Linked DNA regions of Ketobacter alkanivorans. The protein of the gene in region 1 interacts with the protein of each later gene in a pairwise test. Links are inferred from orthologs where the notes say so. Each region holds a gene or a part of one and is shown on either strand. Other genes may lie near its edges. The genes, in order: dnaA and Kalk_RS17375.

What was found.
Region 2: the proteins of dnaA (region 1) and Kalk_RS17375 interact in binary tests that used the Escherichia coli proteins (3 or more experiments, as listed by UniProt). The link is inferred for Ketobacter alkanivorans from one-to-one orthologs.

Annotation. Positions count from the first base shown.
Region 1 is NZ_CP022684.1:2,744,141-2,750,952, forward strand. What follows is about bases 1,756-4,655. They hold dnaA (chromosomal replication initiator protein DnaA), read right to left. Parts: upstream 3,988-4,655; coding sequence 2,524-3,987; downstream 1,756-2,523. Other genes in these bases: dnaN (DNA polymerase III subunit beta), read right to left, coding at 1,756-2,494; rpmH (50S ribosomal protein L34), read left to right, coding at 4,522-4,655. Also shown: gyrB (DNA topoisomerase (ATP-hydrolyzing) subunit B), read right to left, coding at 1-254; DNA replication/repair protein RecF, read right to left, coding at 290-1,387; more of dnaN, read right to left, coding at 1,391-1,755; more of rpmH, read left to right, coding at 4,656-4,656; rnpA (ribonuclease P protein component), read left to right, coding at 4,677-5,084; membrane protein insertion efficiency factor YidD, read left to right, coding at 5,101-5,361; membrane protein insertase YidC, read left to right, coding at 5,368-6,812. UniProt on the Escherichia coli protein: Plays an essential in the initiation and regulation of chromosomal replication. Binds in an ATP-dependent fashion to the origin of replication (oriC) to initiate formation of the DNA replication initiation complex once per cell cycle.
Region 2 is NZ_CP022684.1:4,050,876-4,057,601, forward strand. Bases 1,906-4,719 are described here. They hold Kalk_RS17375 (phosphoheptose isomerase), read right to left. Parts: upstream 3,704-4,719; coding sequence 3,107-3,703; downstream 1,906-3,106. Other genes in these bases: Kalk_RS17360 (cytochrome c1), read left to right, coding at 1,906-1,907; Kalk_RS17365 (glutathione S-transferase N-terminal domain-containing protein), read left to right, coding at 2,034-2,657; Kalk_RS17370 (ClpXP protease specificity-enhancing factor), read left to right, coding at 2,712-3,104; Kalk_RS17380 (YraN family protein), read right to left, coding at 3,771-4,157; Kalk_RS17385 (penicillin-binding protein activator), read right to left, coding at 4,099-4,719. Outside these bases: Kalk_RS17355 (cytochrome b), read left to right, coding at 1-1,248; more of Kalk_RS17360, read left to right, coding at 1,248-1,905; more of Kalk_RS17385, read right to left, coding at 4,720-6,054; rsmI (16S rRNA (cytidine(1402)-2'-O)-methyltransferase), read left to right, coding at 6,102-6,726. UniProt on the Escherichia coli protein: Required for the timely initiation of chromosomal replication via direct interactions with the DnaA initiator protein.

The DNA.
Region 1 (6,812 bases):
TCCACCGGGATACCACGGCCATTGTCGGATACTGATATTGATTCATCTGGATGGATGACAACTCTCACTTCAGAGCAATGGCCAGCGAGCGCCTCGTCTATTGAGTTATCCACCACCTCAAACACCATGTGGTGCAGACCTGTGCCATCATCCGTATCACCTATGTACATGCCTGGGCGCTTACGTACTGCGTCTAGCCCTTTGAGTACCTTGATATTGGAGGAATCGTAGGTTTTATTTGAATCATCAGACATAAGTGTCGTTTGCTCCGGGTTCTGTATCGGGGTGTTTAGCGTAGAGTTCCATGTTCCACGTGAAACATTGTATGGTCCATCAACCCAGCTAGGAGGGTATCGTCGATAGACTGCTCATTAATGGCAGTGATAAATGTTTGGCACGGAAACTCAGTTAAAAATTGGGTCACGTTCTCTATATTCTTTTTATCCATTTCGGCAGGTAAATCATCCAGCAACAATACCGGGGATACACCTGTGCGATCCAGCATGAGGGATATCTGAGCCAGCCGGACACCATATAATACCAGTTTTTTCTGTCCTCTGGAGCATATATCTTTAGCTAATGTACCTCCCCACAGTATATCCAGCTCCGCCCTGTGAGGGCCGTATACGCAGCTCCTACGCTCTATCTCACTTTCGACCTTGGAATTGAGGCAATCAGCAAATTTGGGATATTCGTGCCGGTTCCAGCCAGCGCGGTATCTGAATTGAATATCCACATCGCTGCCAAAGTAATGCTTGAATATGCGCTGGGTATAAACAATCAACGCATCAACGTACTGCATACGCTCAGTATCAAGCCTCTCACCGTAGCGCTCCAGCACAGCATTCCAATAATTGACCTGGTGGGCTGTCACACTGGCCGTAGACTTAAGCAGGGCATTCTTCTGTCTAAGTGCTGCCCGATACTGGCTCCACGCATCAAGATAGCTATGTTCCACGTGGAACAATCCCCAATCTAGCATGCTTCGCCGTAGAGAGGGCCCGCCCTCTATCAATTCTACAGACGATGTATCTATGGCAATTGAGGGTAACATCTTTGCTAGCACCGACACTTTGCTAAGGCGTTCGCCATCCAAACGGGCATTGGTATTACCCATTGAATCCTTAGAAATGCCCAGCCGCGACTCCTTAAGAGACTCAGCGCAGACTTTGCCAAACACCACGAGCTGGTCGCTACCCTGGGCAATCAATTTCTTGGAATCGGCAGAACGAAAGGAACGGCCATTGGAGAGCAGCGAAATGGATTCCAGCAGACTGGTCTTACCGCTGCCATTAGGCCCAACAATAAAGTTGGTTCGGGAATGAGGATTAAGAGAGACACTCTGGAGGTTACGCACATTGGTAACCTCCAGGGAGGTAAGACGCATAGACTAGAGTCGCATGGGCATAACAACATAGGATGCAGAGTCATCACCTGCATCCGTAATCAACGCACTGCTATTGGAATCTGCCAACAGGATCTTAACCGTTTCGCTGCGAATAACGTTCATCACGTCCAGCAGATAGTTGACGTTAAAACCAATTTCTAACTCACCGCCGTTGTAATCGACGTTAATGGTTTCTTCGGCTTCTTCCTGCTCTGGGTTATTAGCAACCGTGGTAAGGCTGCCGGACTCAAGCCGCAAGCGCACGCCACGGTACTTTTCGTTAGATAAAATCGATACCCGTGAGAAACACTGCTTCATCTCATTCTTGTCACTGAGTACGGTTTTGTCGCTGTTCTTCGGTAAGACGCGTTCGTAATCAGGGAACTTGCCATCAATAAGCTTGGAGGTGAAGCGCAGATCAGGGCTTTCCACCCGAATATGATTAGCGCTTAGGGACACCGACACATCCGAGTCCATATCCGCGAACAACTTGGACAGCTCTAACACCCCTTTGCGAGGCACGATAGCCTGAACCGGGGATTCCACCTCAACCTGGATCTCGGCATTGCAAACCGCCAGACGATGACCGTCAGTGGACACCGCGCGCAGCAAATTAGTGGACACCTCAAACAACATACCATTGAGATAAAACCGAACATCCTGCTGCGCCATGGCAAAACCGGTACGATCGATTACCGACTTCAGATAACCCTGATTAATAGAGAAACTGACGTTGCCTGTGGCTTCATCAAGATTGGGAAATTCATTGGAGGGTAGGGTAGCCAGGCTGAAACGGCTACGACCTGCCTTCACCGACAGCTTTTGCTCATCGGTGACAAATTGAATAGTACTGTCATCAGGCAATGATTTACAGATATCCAACAGCTTCTTGGCCGGTACAGTAATCTCGGCGTGATCATGCTGAGATTCCAATTGCACATGGGCAACCAGCTCCACTTCCAGATCAGTGCCGGTCAGCGACAAAGTGTCGCCATCCACCACCATCAACACATTGGAAAGCACCGGCAAAGTCTGGCGACGTTCTACCACACCGGCCACCTGTTGCAAGGGTCGTAATAGTTTTTCCCGCTCAATGGTAAAGTTCATAGGCAGTCCTAAAGTTAGTTAGTGCTAACTCACGAAGTCAGTGATCTTAGTAAATTTGAATAATCTTCCCGTACATCAGAGCTGGTTTCCCGCAGCTCTTTAATCTTACGGCAAGCATGCAAAACCGTAGTGTGATCACGCCCGCCGAAGGCATCCCCTATTTCCGGCAAGCTGTGATTGGTCAGTTCCTTGGCCAGGGCCATGGCGATCTGTCTGGGCCTGGCCACAGAGCGGCTACGACGTTTGGACAGTATATCCGCCAACTTGATTTTGAAATACTCTGCGACGATTTTCTGGATATTGTCGATACTGACCTGTTTATCCTGAAGCGCCAGCAAATCTTTCAGCGATTCCTTAACAAATTCAAGGGAGATCGGTTTACCGGTAAAATGAGCGTTGGCGATCACACGCTTCAGCGCCCCTTCCAATTCCCTCACATTCGAACGCACACGCTGCGCAACAAAGAACGCCGCCTCATCTGGCAAAATGATTTTCGCCTCTTCGGCTTTCTTCATTAATATAGCAACGCGGGTTTCCAGCTCTGGGGGCTCCACCGCCACCGTAAGGCCCCAACCAAACCGGCTCTTCAACCGTTCTTCTACCCCGCTGATCTCTTTGGGATAGCGATCACTGGTCAGTATCATCTGCTGACCACCTTCAAGCAACGCATTAAAGGTATGGAAGAACTCTTCCTGAGAGCGCTCTTTGCCTGCAAAAAACTGAATATCATCAATCAACAAAGCATCCACAGAGCGATAGAAGCGCTTGAATTCATTGATCGCATTAATCTGTAGTGCCTTAACCATATCCGCCACAAAGCGCTCAGAATGCAAATAAACCACCTTGGCATTGGGATTCTGAACCATCATGAAGTTACCCACCGCGTGCATCAAGTGAGTTTTACCCAGACCGACGCCACCGTATAAAAACAGCGGGTTATAAGCTTGACCTGGATTCTCCGCCACCTGAGTAGCCGCAGCGCGCGCCAATTGGTTGGACTTACCCTCAACAAAGCTGGTGAAGGTAAAGGCAGGGTTAAGATTGGTTTTATGCTTGACGGTGCCCCCCATATCCACTTCGCGGGAACGAGCGTCTTTTCTATTGCTTCCTCTATTAATAGAAGCGTCGGCAGATGAACCCTGGTTTGCGGCTGGATCTTGTTGATCCAACGCATGCTCCACCACCGTCACGGTACGACCGGAACGCCCTTTGGAGGTATCAACGTTAGAAGGCGTTGGCTTTGCCTGTCTGGAACCGATGGCAAGCGCAACACTCAACGGCTCATCATCCAAGGACAGCTCTTTCATCAGCTCTGAAATGCGGCCAAGAAACTTCTCGTTGACCCAATCCAATACAAAACGGTTGGGTGCTAATAAACGTAACTGCACACCATCCACTTCGGCTTGAAGAGGTCTGATCCACATATTGAATTGTTGCGAGGGTAATTCTTCTTGTAGTCGATCAAGGCATTGATGCCATAGCGAACTTACCACCTGGCCAGCCCCCTGTGATGTCACGATGTCAGACAAATTGAACCCAGAATGATATACCCCGGAACAGGACTTATCCACAGAAGAAACTCAGTTTTTTACGCGCTAACTCCTTGACTGTGAATAGCAATGGATCTTGTGGACAACTCCTGCACGAAACCGGTACTGAGTGGGTACAGAATTGTGAATAACCCCAAACACTCAGTTATCCACATTCCTGTCATCAGGTTCCTATCAGCTAATACCGATTAAGAGCACTGGGTTATTATTACGCTAACTTCTTGTATTAATAGATAAATAATCAGTTATCCACAGAAACAGCTCTACCTAGTAATAACAAACATAATCTTTTCTTTATATATTCTTTATTTATTATTACGACCTGTGGATTGTGGAAAACCGCTGCCGGAAAACCCCTGACAACAACGCATTGACAGTCACCCCAAGGGGCCTTAGAATTGCGCCTCTTTTTTCCACTCCTGCATGGGCAAGCCATATTGGTCCCCCAGCGGATGAACACACCAGAGCGGTCGTATCATGAAAAGAACTTTCCAACCAAGTAACTTGAAGCGTAAGCGCAATCACGGTTTCCGTGCCCGTATGGCTACCAAAGGCGGCCGCCAGGTACTGGCTCGTCGTCGCGCCAAAGGTCGTCAGCGTCTGTCTGCATAGTACACAGCTGAAGCGGTGGCGTGAGCCTATACTCCTTTCAACGCCACCAGCGCCTGCTGACCCCATCGCAATATAAATCCGTATTCGACGGTGCCGATGGACGAGTCAGCCATTCTGCCTTTCTTCTGCTAGCTACTAAAACCCAGCCTGAGCAACCCGCCCGGCTGGGTTTAATCGTGGCTAAAAAACACCTCAAAAGAGCCGTCGATCGTAATGGCTTCAAACGCGTAGTCAGAACCCAATTTCGATTAGCCCAGCACAGCCTGGTGGGGCTCGATATCGTGGTATTGGCACGCCCCGGGTGCCGAGAGCTGGACTCCCGCCAATTAGCCGCAGAGATAGAGAAATACTGGCCCAAGCTGGTGCGCAGATGCCATAATCCCTCCCCGGATCAACCCGCTAAAGGCAAACCCCGATCTACCCAGTAACGGAAGGAGGCTGATTCTGAAAACCATCGCGCTGTTCCTTCTTAAGCTATACAAACTGGCCCTTAGCCCTTTGCTGCCACCACATTGTCGCTTCGAGCCTACATGCTCAAGTTACAGCCAAGAAGCCATTCAACGCTATGGCTTTGCACGTGGCAGCCTGTTAACCTTGCGGCGGCTATCAAAATGTCACCCGTGGCACCCCGGCGGATACGATCCTGTGCCGGATAACGAGTGTTGCGATCATGACGCAACCGAACCTACATCCAAAAGACAGTAAGTGAAGATGGACTGGCAACGAACCCTATTGATTGCAGCCCTGGCAGTGATCTCATATATGATGATCCTGCAATGGCAGAAAGATTACGTAGAAGCACCGCTGGCTCAGCAGGCTGAAACTTATTCACAAAGTTATCCACAAGACGGTGCAGGGGATGTCCCCGTGGCGGCAGTTGATGTTGCCGCCGACGTTCCCATGGATCCAGCTACGGTCAATGATGTACCGCAAGCGGTGACCTTGGAGCCGACGCAGAGCATCATTACGGTGGATACCGATGTTTTGTCGGTGAAGATCAACCCCGTGGGTGGCGATATTGTGTACGTAGGGTTGAAGCAATATCCTGCTTCCCTGAAAACGCCAAACATCCCCATCACGCTATTGGATTCCACCGACAGCTTTACCTATATAGCTCAGAGTGGATTGATTGGTCCTAATGGGCCGGACGGGTCGAAAGATGGCCGCCCGCAGTATTCCAGTGCTCAGACTCACTACACTCTGGATGGCGATACGTTGCAGGTTACGCTGCGCTATCAGCAGGAAAACGGCGCACTGATCAGTAAAACATTCACATTTACGGCGGAAAGTTACGTAGTGGATGTGGCGTTTACAGTGAATAACCGTGGCACTGAAACTTGGCAGGGCCTGATGTATGGTCAGATCAAGCGCGATGGCAGTGCTGATCCGGGGTTAAACACGGCAGTCGGGTTTGGTTTGCCAACCTTCCTGGGTGGCGCGTACTGGGATCAGGAAAAAACCTATAACAAGATCGATTTTGATGACATGGCGGAAGCGCCACTCAACAAAAAGATTCCCGGTGGCTGGTTAGCCATGATTCAGCACTACTTCATGAGTGCCTGGATTCCTGATCAGGAGCAAACGCATCAGTACACCACCCGGGTAGCCAAAGGCAACAATATCATTGGCTTTACCACGCCCAAGGTTGCATTGGCTCCACAGCAAAGTCACACCTTCAGTGCACGTTTTTACGCTGGCCCGAAAATTCAAGACACATTGAAAGCACTGTTGCCAGGTAAAGGCATGGATCTGGCCATCGACTTCGGGCCATTGTTCTTTATCTCAGAAATACTGTTCTGGTTCCTTCAGTTGTTCCACGGCTGGACCGGTAACTGGGGCTTCGCCATTATCATGCTGACCATGATGGTGAAAGCTGTGTTCTTCTATCCTTCGGCGTTGAGTTATCGCTCCATGGCGAAGATGCGCAAGGTCGCGCCGGAACTGACTCGCTTGCGCGAACAGTTCGGTGAAGATCGACAGAAACTGTCTCAGGAGATGATGAATCTCTACAAAAAAGAGAAGATCAATCCATTAGGCGGTTGCTTGCCCATATTAATCCAGATGCCCGTGTTTTTGGCACTGTACTGGGCGCTGTTGGAAAGCGTTGAATTGCGTCAGGCTCCGTTCCTGTTGTGGATTAACGATCTGTCGGTAAT
Region 2 (6,726 bases), 1.3 Mb from region 1 along the record:
TTTAATAGCGTAATGGGCTGGGTTGACGCCCGCTTCCCTGCGACCAAAATGTTCGAAGATCATATGAGCAAATACTATGCTCCTAAGAACTTTAACATGTGGTATTTCTTCGGCTCGCTGGCCATGCTGGTGCTGGTTAACCAGCTGCTGACCGGCATCTGGCTGACCATGCTGTATAATCCTTCCGGCGAAGGCGCCTTTGCTTCTGTCGAATTGAATATGATGCGTGACGTAGACTATGGCTGGTTGCTGCGTTACCTGCACTCCACAGGCGCGTCCGCCTTCTTCGTAGTGGTCTATCTGCACATGTTCCGAGGCATGATGTACGGTTCATACCGTGCGCCAAGGGAGCTGGTGTGGATCTTTGGTATGACCATCTATCTGGCGCTGATGGCTGAAGGTTTCATGGGCTATCTGCTGCCTTGGGGGCAGATGTCCTACTGGGGTGCCCAGGTAATCATCTCCCTGTTTGGTGCCATCCCTGTGGTGGGTGACGCTCTTACCGAGTGGATTCGGGGCGACTTCCTGATTTCTGGCATTACCCTGAACCGATTCTTCGCACTTCACGTAGTGGCACTGCCTATCGTGATCCTGGCGTTGGTCGTTCTACATATTATTGCTCTGCATGAAGTGGGTTCCAACAACCCAGACGGCATCGAAATCAAAAAGCTGAAAGACGAAAACGGCGTACCTCTGGACGGCATCCCTTTCCACCCTTACTACAGTGTGCATGATCTGGTGGGTGTGGTTGTGTTCCTGTTTGTGTTCCTGACTGTGGTGTTCTTCTTCCCGGATGGCGGCGGCTATTTCCTTGAAAAGCCCAACTTCGAGCCAGCAAACCCCTTGAAGACGCCGGATCATATTGCCCCGGTATGGTATTTCACGCCGTTCTACGCAATCTTGCGAGCCATTCCTGATAAGTTGCTGGGGGTAGTAGCAATGGGTGCGTCGATCGCGGTGCTGTTTGTGTTGCCCTGGCTGGATCGCAGCCCTGTTAAGTCCATCCGCTACAAGGGTTGGATCAGCAAAGTAATGCTGGCGCTGTTCGTAGTGTTCTTTGTGCTGCTGGGCGTGTGTGGTGTTAAAGCGCCGGACGTTCACGTTGAGTTCCTGCCCTTTGAGATGACATATCGAGTTTTGGGTCAGATCGGTACGGCATTCTATTTTGCATACTTCATATTGATGCCGTTCTGGACAACCAAAGAAACCTGCAAACCCGTTCCTGAGCGCGTAAGGATGGCACACTGATGAATAAGTTTATCTCTGTACTAGTATTGCTGTGTTTACCGGTGCTGGCTCAGGCGGCCGGCGGTGGCCACAATGAGTATCTTGTGCATGCGCCAATCAATATGGATGACAAAGTGTCATTGCAGCGCGGTGCACAGATTTTCGTGAACAACTGCATGGGTTGTCATTCTGCCCAGTATATGCGGTATGAGCGGGTATCAACGGATCTGGACATCCCTGCACAGATCATGAAAGATAATCTGATGTTCACCACGGATAAAATTGGTGAGACCATGCTGTCTGCTATTCCGGGTGACCTGGCCAAGAAGTGGTTCGGTACAAACCCGCCTGATCTGACGCTGGTAGCCCGTATTCGTGGTGCTGATTGGGTTTATTCCTACCTCACTAACTTCTATCCCGATGACTCCCGCCCCTGGGGCGTTAACAACCACATCTTCCCCGATGTGGGTATGCCGCATGTGCTGTCCAATATGGAAGCGGAGTTGGGCGAAGATAAGTTTGAAGAGGCAATGGCCGACCTGACCAACTACATGGTCTACATGTCTGAACCTGTTCGAGCTGAGCGTGAGCGGATTGGCGTTTACGTTCTGATTTTCCTGGTGATTCTCTTTATCCCGGTATACTTCCTGAACAGGGAATACTGGAAAGATATTCACTAATCAGGGATGGGATTGGCGTGGGGCGGTTGGCTATCAGGTAGCTTCCGCCCCTTCGCCGTTTATGTTGCAGCCTGTTTGCAACTCACAATTTTGAATACTGCGCTGGAGTGAAATTACATGGGTGTCATTGCTAAACGTTCTTCGATGACTTTTTTCTCCGATGGTAATGATCATTACAGTCACCGAGTCCGCATTGTGTTGGCGGAAAAAGGGGTGGCGGTTGATGTGCTGGATGTGGATCCCGCCGAGAAACCTGAAGATTTAGCAACATTGAATCCATACAACGAGCTGCCCACATTGGTGGATCGCGAGCTTACCTTGTATGAGCCCAACATCATGATGGAATACTTGGATGAGCGTTTTCCTCATCCGCCGCTGTTGCCGGTTTACCCTGTGGAGCGTGCACGCAGTCGTTTGTTGATGCATCGTATTCATCGAGACTGGTGTGAAGCGGTTGACGCGCTAATGAATGGAACTGATAAGGAAGCGGTCTTAACCAAGTACCGTAAGGATTTTGGGGAAAACCTGGTAGCCATTGATGGTATTTTCTCGGAAAAGCCATTTTTCATGAGTGACGATTTCACTCTGGTGGACTGTGTGGTTGCTCCAATTTTGTGGCGTTTGCCCGCCATGGGTATTGAGCTGCAGAAGTCCAAGTGTGGCAATTTGCTTTCTTATGCCGATCGCTTGTTCGCCCGTGAATCGTTCCAGGCCAGCTTGTCTGATGCCGAACGTGAATTGCGCCTCTAGAATAAATACCTTCCGCCTCCGGCATGGCCGGAGGCAATCCCTGCGAGAGTGTTGATGACCCCCAGCCGCCCTTATTTTATTCGTGCAGTCTATGAGTGGATATTGGACAACCAGTTGACTCCTTATTTGCTGGTTAACGCTTCCTATCCCTTGGTTCAAGTGCCGAATGAATTTGTGAGTGAAGGCAAAATTATTCTTAACCTTACACCATCAGCCATTCGCAATTTGCACATGGGTAATGATGAGGTGGAATTTTCTGCCCGATTTGGCGGTAAAGCCCGCAGCTTGCACGTGCCGGTGGGCTCGATTCTTGCCATCTACGCCAAGGAAAATGGCAAGGGTATGTTCTTTGATGAGGATGAGATTCCGCCGCCGGATGGAGCGGGAGGGGAGGATGAAGCCCCAACGAAGCCCTCCGGTAAGCCATCTTTGAAGGTGGTTAAATAGTTTTAATAGGTCTCAGTGCCGAAAATCTGCTGGTCGATTAGATCGCACAGCACATGGATGATGGTCATGTGGCTTTCTTGCACCCTGGGGGTGGATTCGGATGGCACCCGAATTTCAATATCATCGCTTAGCATCAAGCGAGCACAGTCTCCTCCGTCCTTTCCGGTGAGCGCGATCACTTGCATGGCTCTGTCATGGGCTGCCTGCACAGCCTGGACGATGCTGGCTGAATTTCCGCTGCTGCTGATCACCAACAGTATGTCTCCTTCGTGTCCGATCGCGCGAATTTGCTTGGAGAATATTTCGTTGTAGCTGTAGTCGTTGGAAATGGAGGTGATCGTGGATGAATCGGTGGAGAGGGCTATAGCTGGCAGTGCGGGCCGTTCCCGTTCGAATCGATTCAGCATTTTGCTTGATAGTTGCTGTGCGATGTTTGCTGACCCGCCATTGCCGCAAGTGAGGATTTTTCGATCGCTAAGCAGGCACTGAACCATGAGTTCGCTGGCGCTGGCGATGGTCGCTGGCAGCTCTTCCTGGCATCGATGCAGGGTCACCAGGTGATCGTCGAATATGTCAGTAACGCGATCATGCAAATTCATGGTTGGATCCTTGTTCGGCGAGCAATTTAGGTTTGCCATTATAGGGTAATTTTCCACACATTCCGATTCAGTAGAATGCAGAAGGTACCCACTGTACTTGCGGTTGGTTATCCAGCTCTCCGCTGATGCCAACTACATCAAAACGGCAGGGCGGCCAGCGATCGCCGAAATGCTGCTGCAGGAAGTAGCTTGCAGTGCGAATCAGCTTGCGTTGTTTTGAGGGTGTGACGGTATCCAATGGGCTGCCGTGACGGGTTTCTGCCCGGTATCGGACTTCAACAAACACCAGCATCTCCCCATCCTTCATGATCAGGTCGATTTCCCCGGTTTTGCATTGGAAATTGCTTTCGCAAAAGCCAAGTCCGTGGCGAGCGAGGTACTCTTTGGCAAGCTCCTCAGCCTGGTTGCCCGCCTGCTTGCGGGCGGTTAATGGTTTGCCGGTTGTTGAGTTCATGAAGCCCTTTTGGGGTGTTGGAGCTGTTCTTGAGGTCGCTTTCGCTGATTTTTGGGATTAGAGTCGGGCGGCCGCCTTTCATCACTGCCCAGCTTAGTTCTCTGTGGACTTTGTTGTCGATGCCTATGCTCAGGTTTCCGGTGGCACCAAACAGTCCGGCATCAGGTATTTGTGTTAGAAGTTGTAGCCTGGATTGTAATCGGTATGCGTCCACGCCCATAGCGTTCAAACGAAAGTAGCGGTGATCCGCTTTTGGCCAGGCCTTCATAAGGGCTTTTTGTATTGCGTCGGGCTTTTCCAGCAGCCAAGGTATATCGCAAAATTCGATGCCGTTAAGATCACGATCAGCCTTTGGGTCGGTTTTACCGCTGTAAATTTGTGAGCCTGCCAGCACAGGAATCTCTTCGGCATAGTAAAAGTCCAGCAGCGGTCGGATCTGGCGGGCCTGTTCTGGTGTTGATATCAAGTAGATAAAGTCTATGTCCTGGCGTCGTCTGGGGTGGAATTCGATGGGCTTCCCCAGGATTCCTTTTAGCTGTTGGGCCCGCAGCTCACTGTGCTGAACCAGCAGCATTTCCTTGATTGCACCCGCCATTTTGCTTTGGTCGTCGAAGCTGGTAGCGCTGGTGACTTCTCGCTTGTCGGCCTGCCATTGCTGTGCGAATTCCAGGTAGGCTCGTTCCCACCAGGGGTTGTTTTGGAACATAACAGCGGCTTGCTGATATTGCTTTTGCAGTGCATGGGCGGCTAGCTGGCCGGCGTCGTCTTCCGGTGACAGTCCAAACTGATAAAGATTGGCAGGTGATTCAAACTGGCCTTGCTCCTTGTTCAGTGCGATGGTGGTTACCGGCAGCATGGTGGTGCTGGTGAGCAGTGCGCGCAGGTTTTCCTTCTGGAGAGGGCCGATGATGATTTCGGCGCCCTCGGTTACAGCTTGGTCGTAAGTCTGCTGAAAGAGAGTGGTGTTGCTGGTGTCGTACACTTTTATGGTGGGGCCACCTTCGGCTGCATTTGTTTGCGTTGCATAATGAGCGCTCATAAAGCCGTTGAGAATGGCTTGGGCGGCTGCTTTGTATTTGCCTTGCATGGGCAGTAAGAGGGCAATTTGCTTGGGCTGGTTTTCACTCAGCTCGCGGACAATTCGCAGTGCTTCGGGCAGTTGAGCAACGGCTGGATGGCCGGGAAAGCGTTGTTGCCAGTTATCGAGTTGTTTCAATTGCTGATCCAGGTTGTCTTGCAAGCCTTTGTAGATCCAGGCCAGCTCCAGCCAACCTTGAATCTCCGGCACAGCCACTGTGGAGGAAAGTTGTTGTAGCGTATCGTTTGGAATGGCGATCAGGTCGCCCCAGATTCGTTGGTGGTTAGTGGTGCTGGCCTCGTCAGATAGCATCGGGGCAACAAAGATCCGCTCCCGGGCGGCGGACAAATAATTGCCGTTAAACTCCCATACAGTGGCGCGCTTCAAGCTGATCTCGTTCAGGCGCTCAGCACTCAGCTCGTTGGCGGCAGTAAGCAGCCCCATACGGTCTGTGGTCAACAGCTCTTCTGCTTGTAATGGCTCGCCCTGAGCCAAGTAAATGTCGGCAAGAGTCAGCACCAAGGCGGCACGGGTGTCGTTGTCGAGGGTAATCACGTTGACGGATTCCAGCAAGCGCTGGGCTTCACCTGGTTTTTCCTGCTCTAGCAGCAGTTGTGCTGCCTGAATCAACAGCCGCTCTGATTCCGGGCTAGGTGCAGACTGAGCGCGTTCGATGAGGCTTGCGATAACGCTGGCGGGCGTTGTGTCCACTTGAGGGGTGCTTGCACCTGGATCGCCCGGTTGCTGGCACGCGGCAAGAGTTAAGCTCATGAGCAGTGCTGCAAGTATGGTAAGCTTGGTGCGATTCTGTAACTTCATCTGGGTATCAGGCCTGCGCTTTTATGACGACTGGAATATTGTACATTGTGGCAACACCGATCGGTAATCTCAATGATATCACGTTGCGTGCTATTGAGGTGTTAAAGCAGGTTGATGTAATAGCCGCCGAGGACACTCGTCACAGCAAGAAGTTGCTGGATCATTATGGCATCGACACCCGTTTGATGGCGGTGCATGATCATAATGAGCAGGATCGCATTGAAGTGTTGATGCAGTTTTTGCAGGATGGTAAATCCGTAGCCTTGATTTCGGATGCGGGAACGCCTTTGATCAGTGATCCAGGCTTTCGGATTGTGCGAGCAATGCAGAAAGTTGGTTTGGGGGTGGTGTCTATCCCTGGCCCTTGTGCTGCGGTAGCGGCACTGTCCATTGCCGGCTTGCCTACAGATCGTTTTCTGTTTGTGGGATTTCTGCCGCCGAAACAGCAGGCTCGTCGCTCAGCGTTGGAGAAGGTGTTGACCGAGTCAGCGACGCTGGTGTTTTATGAGTCGCCAAAGCGTATAGCTGATTGCGTAGCTGATGTGATTGAGGTGATGGGGGCAGAGCGAGTAATTTCGGTGGCTAAGGAAATCACAAAAGCGTTCGAGACCGTTAAGACAGGGGCCGCTGCGGAAGTATTGGATTGGTTGCTGGAGGATGATCATCACCGTC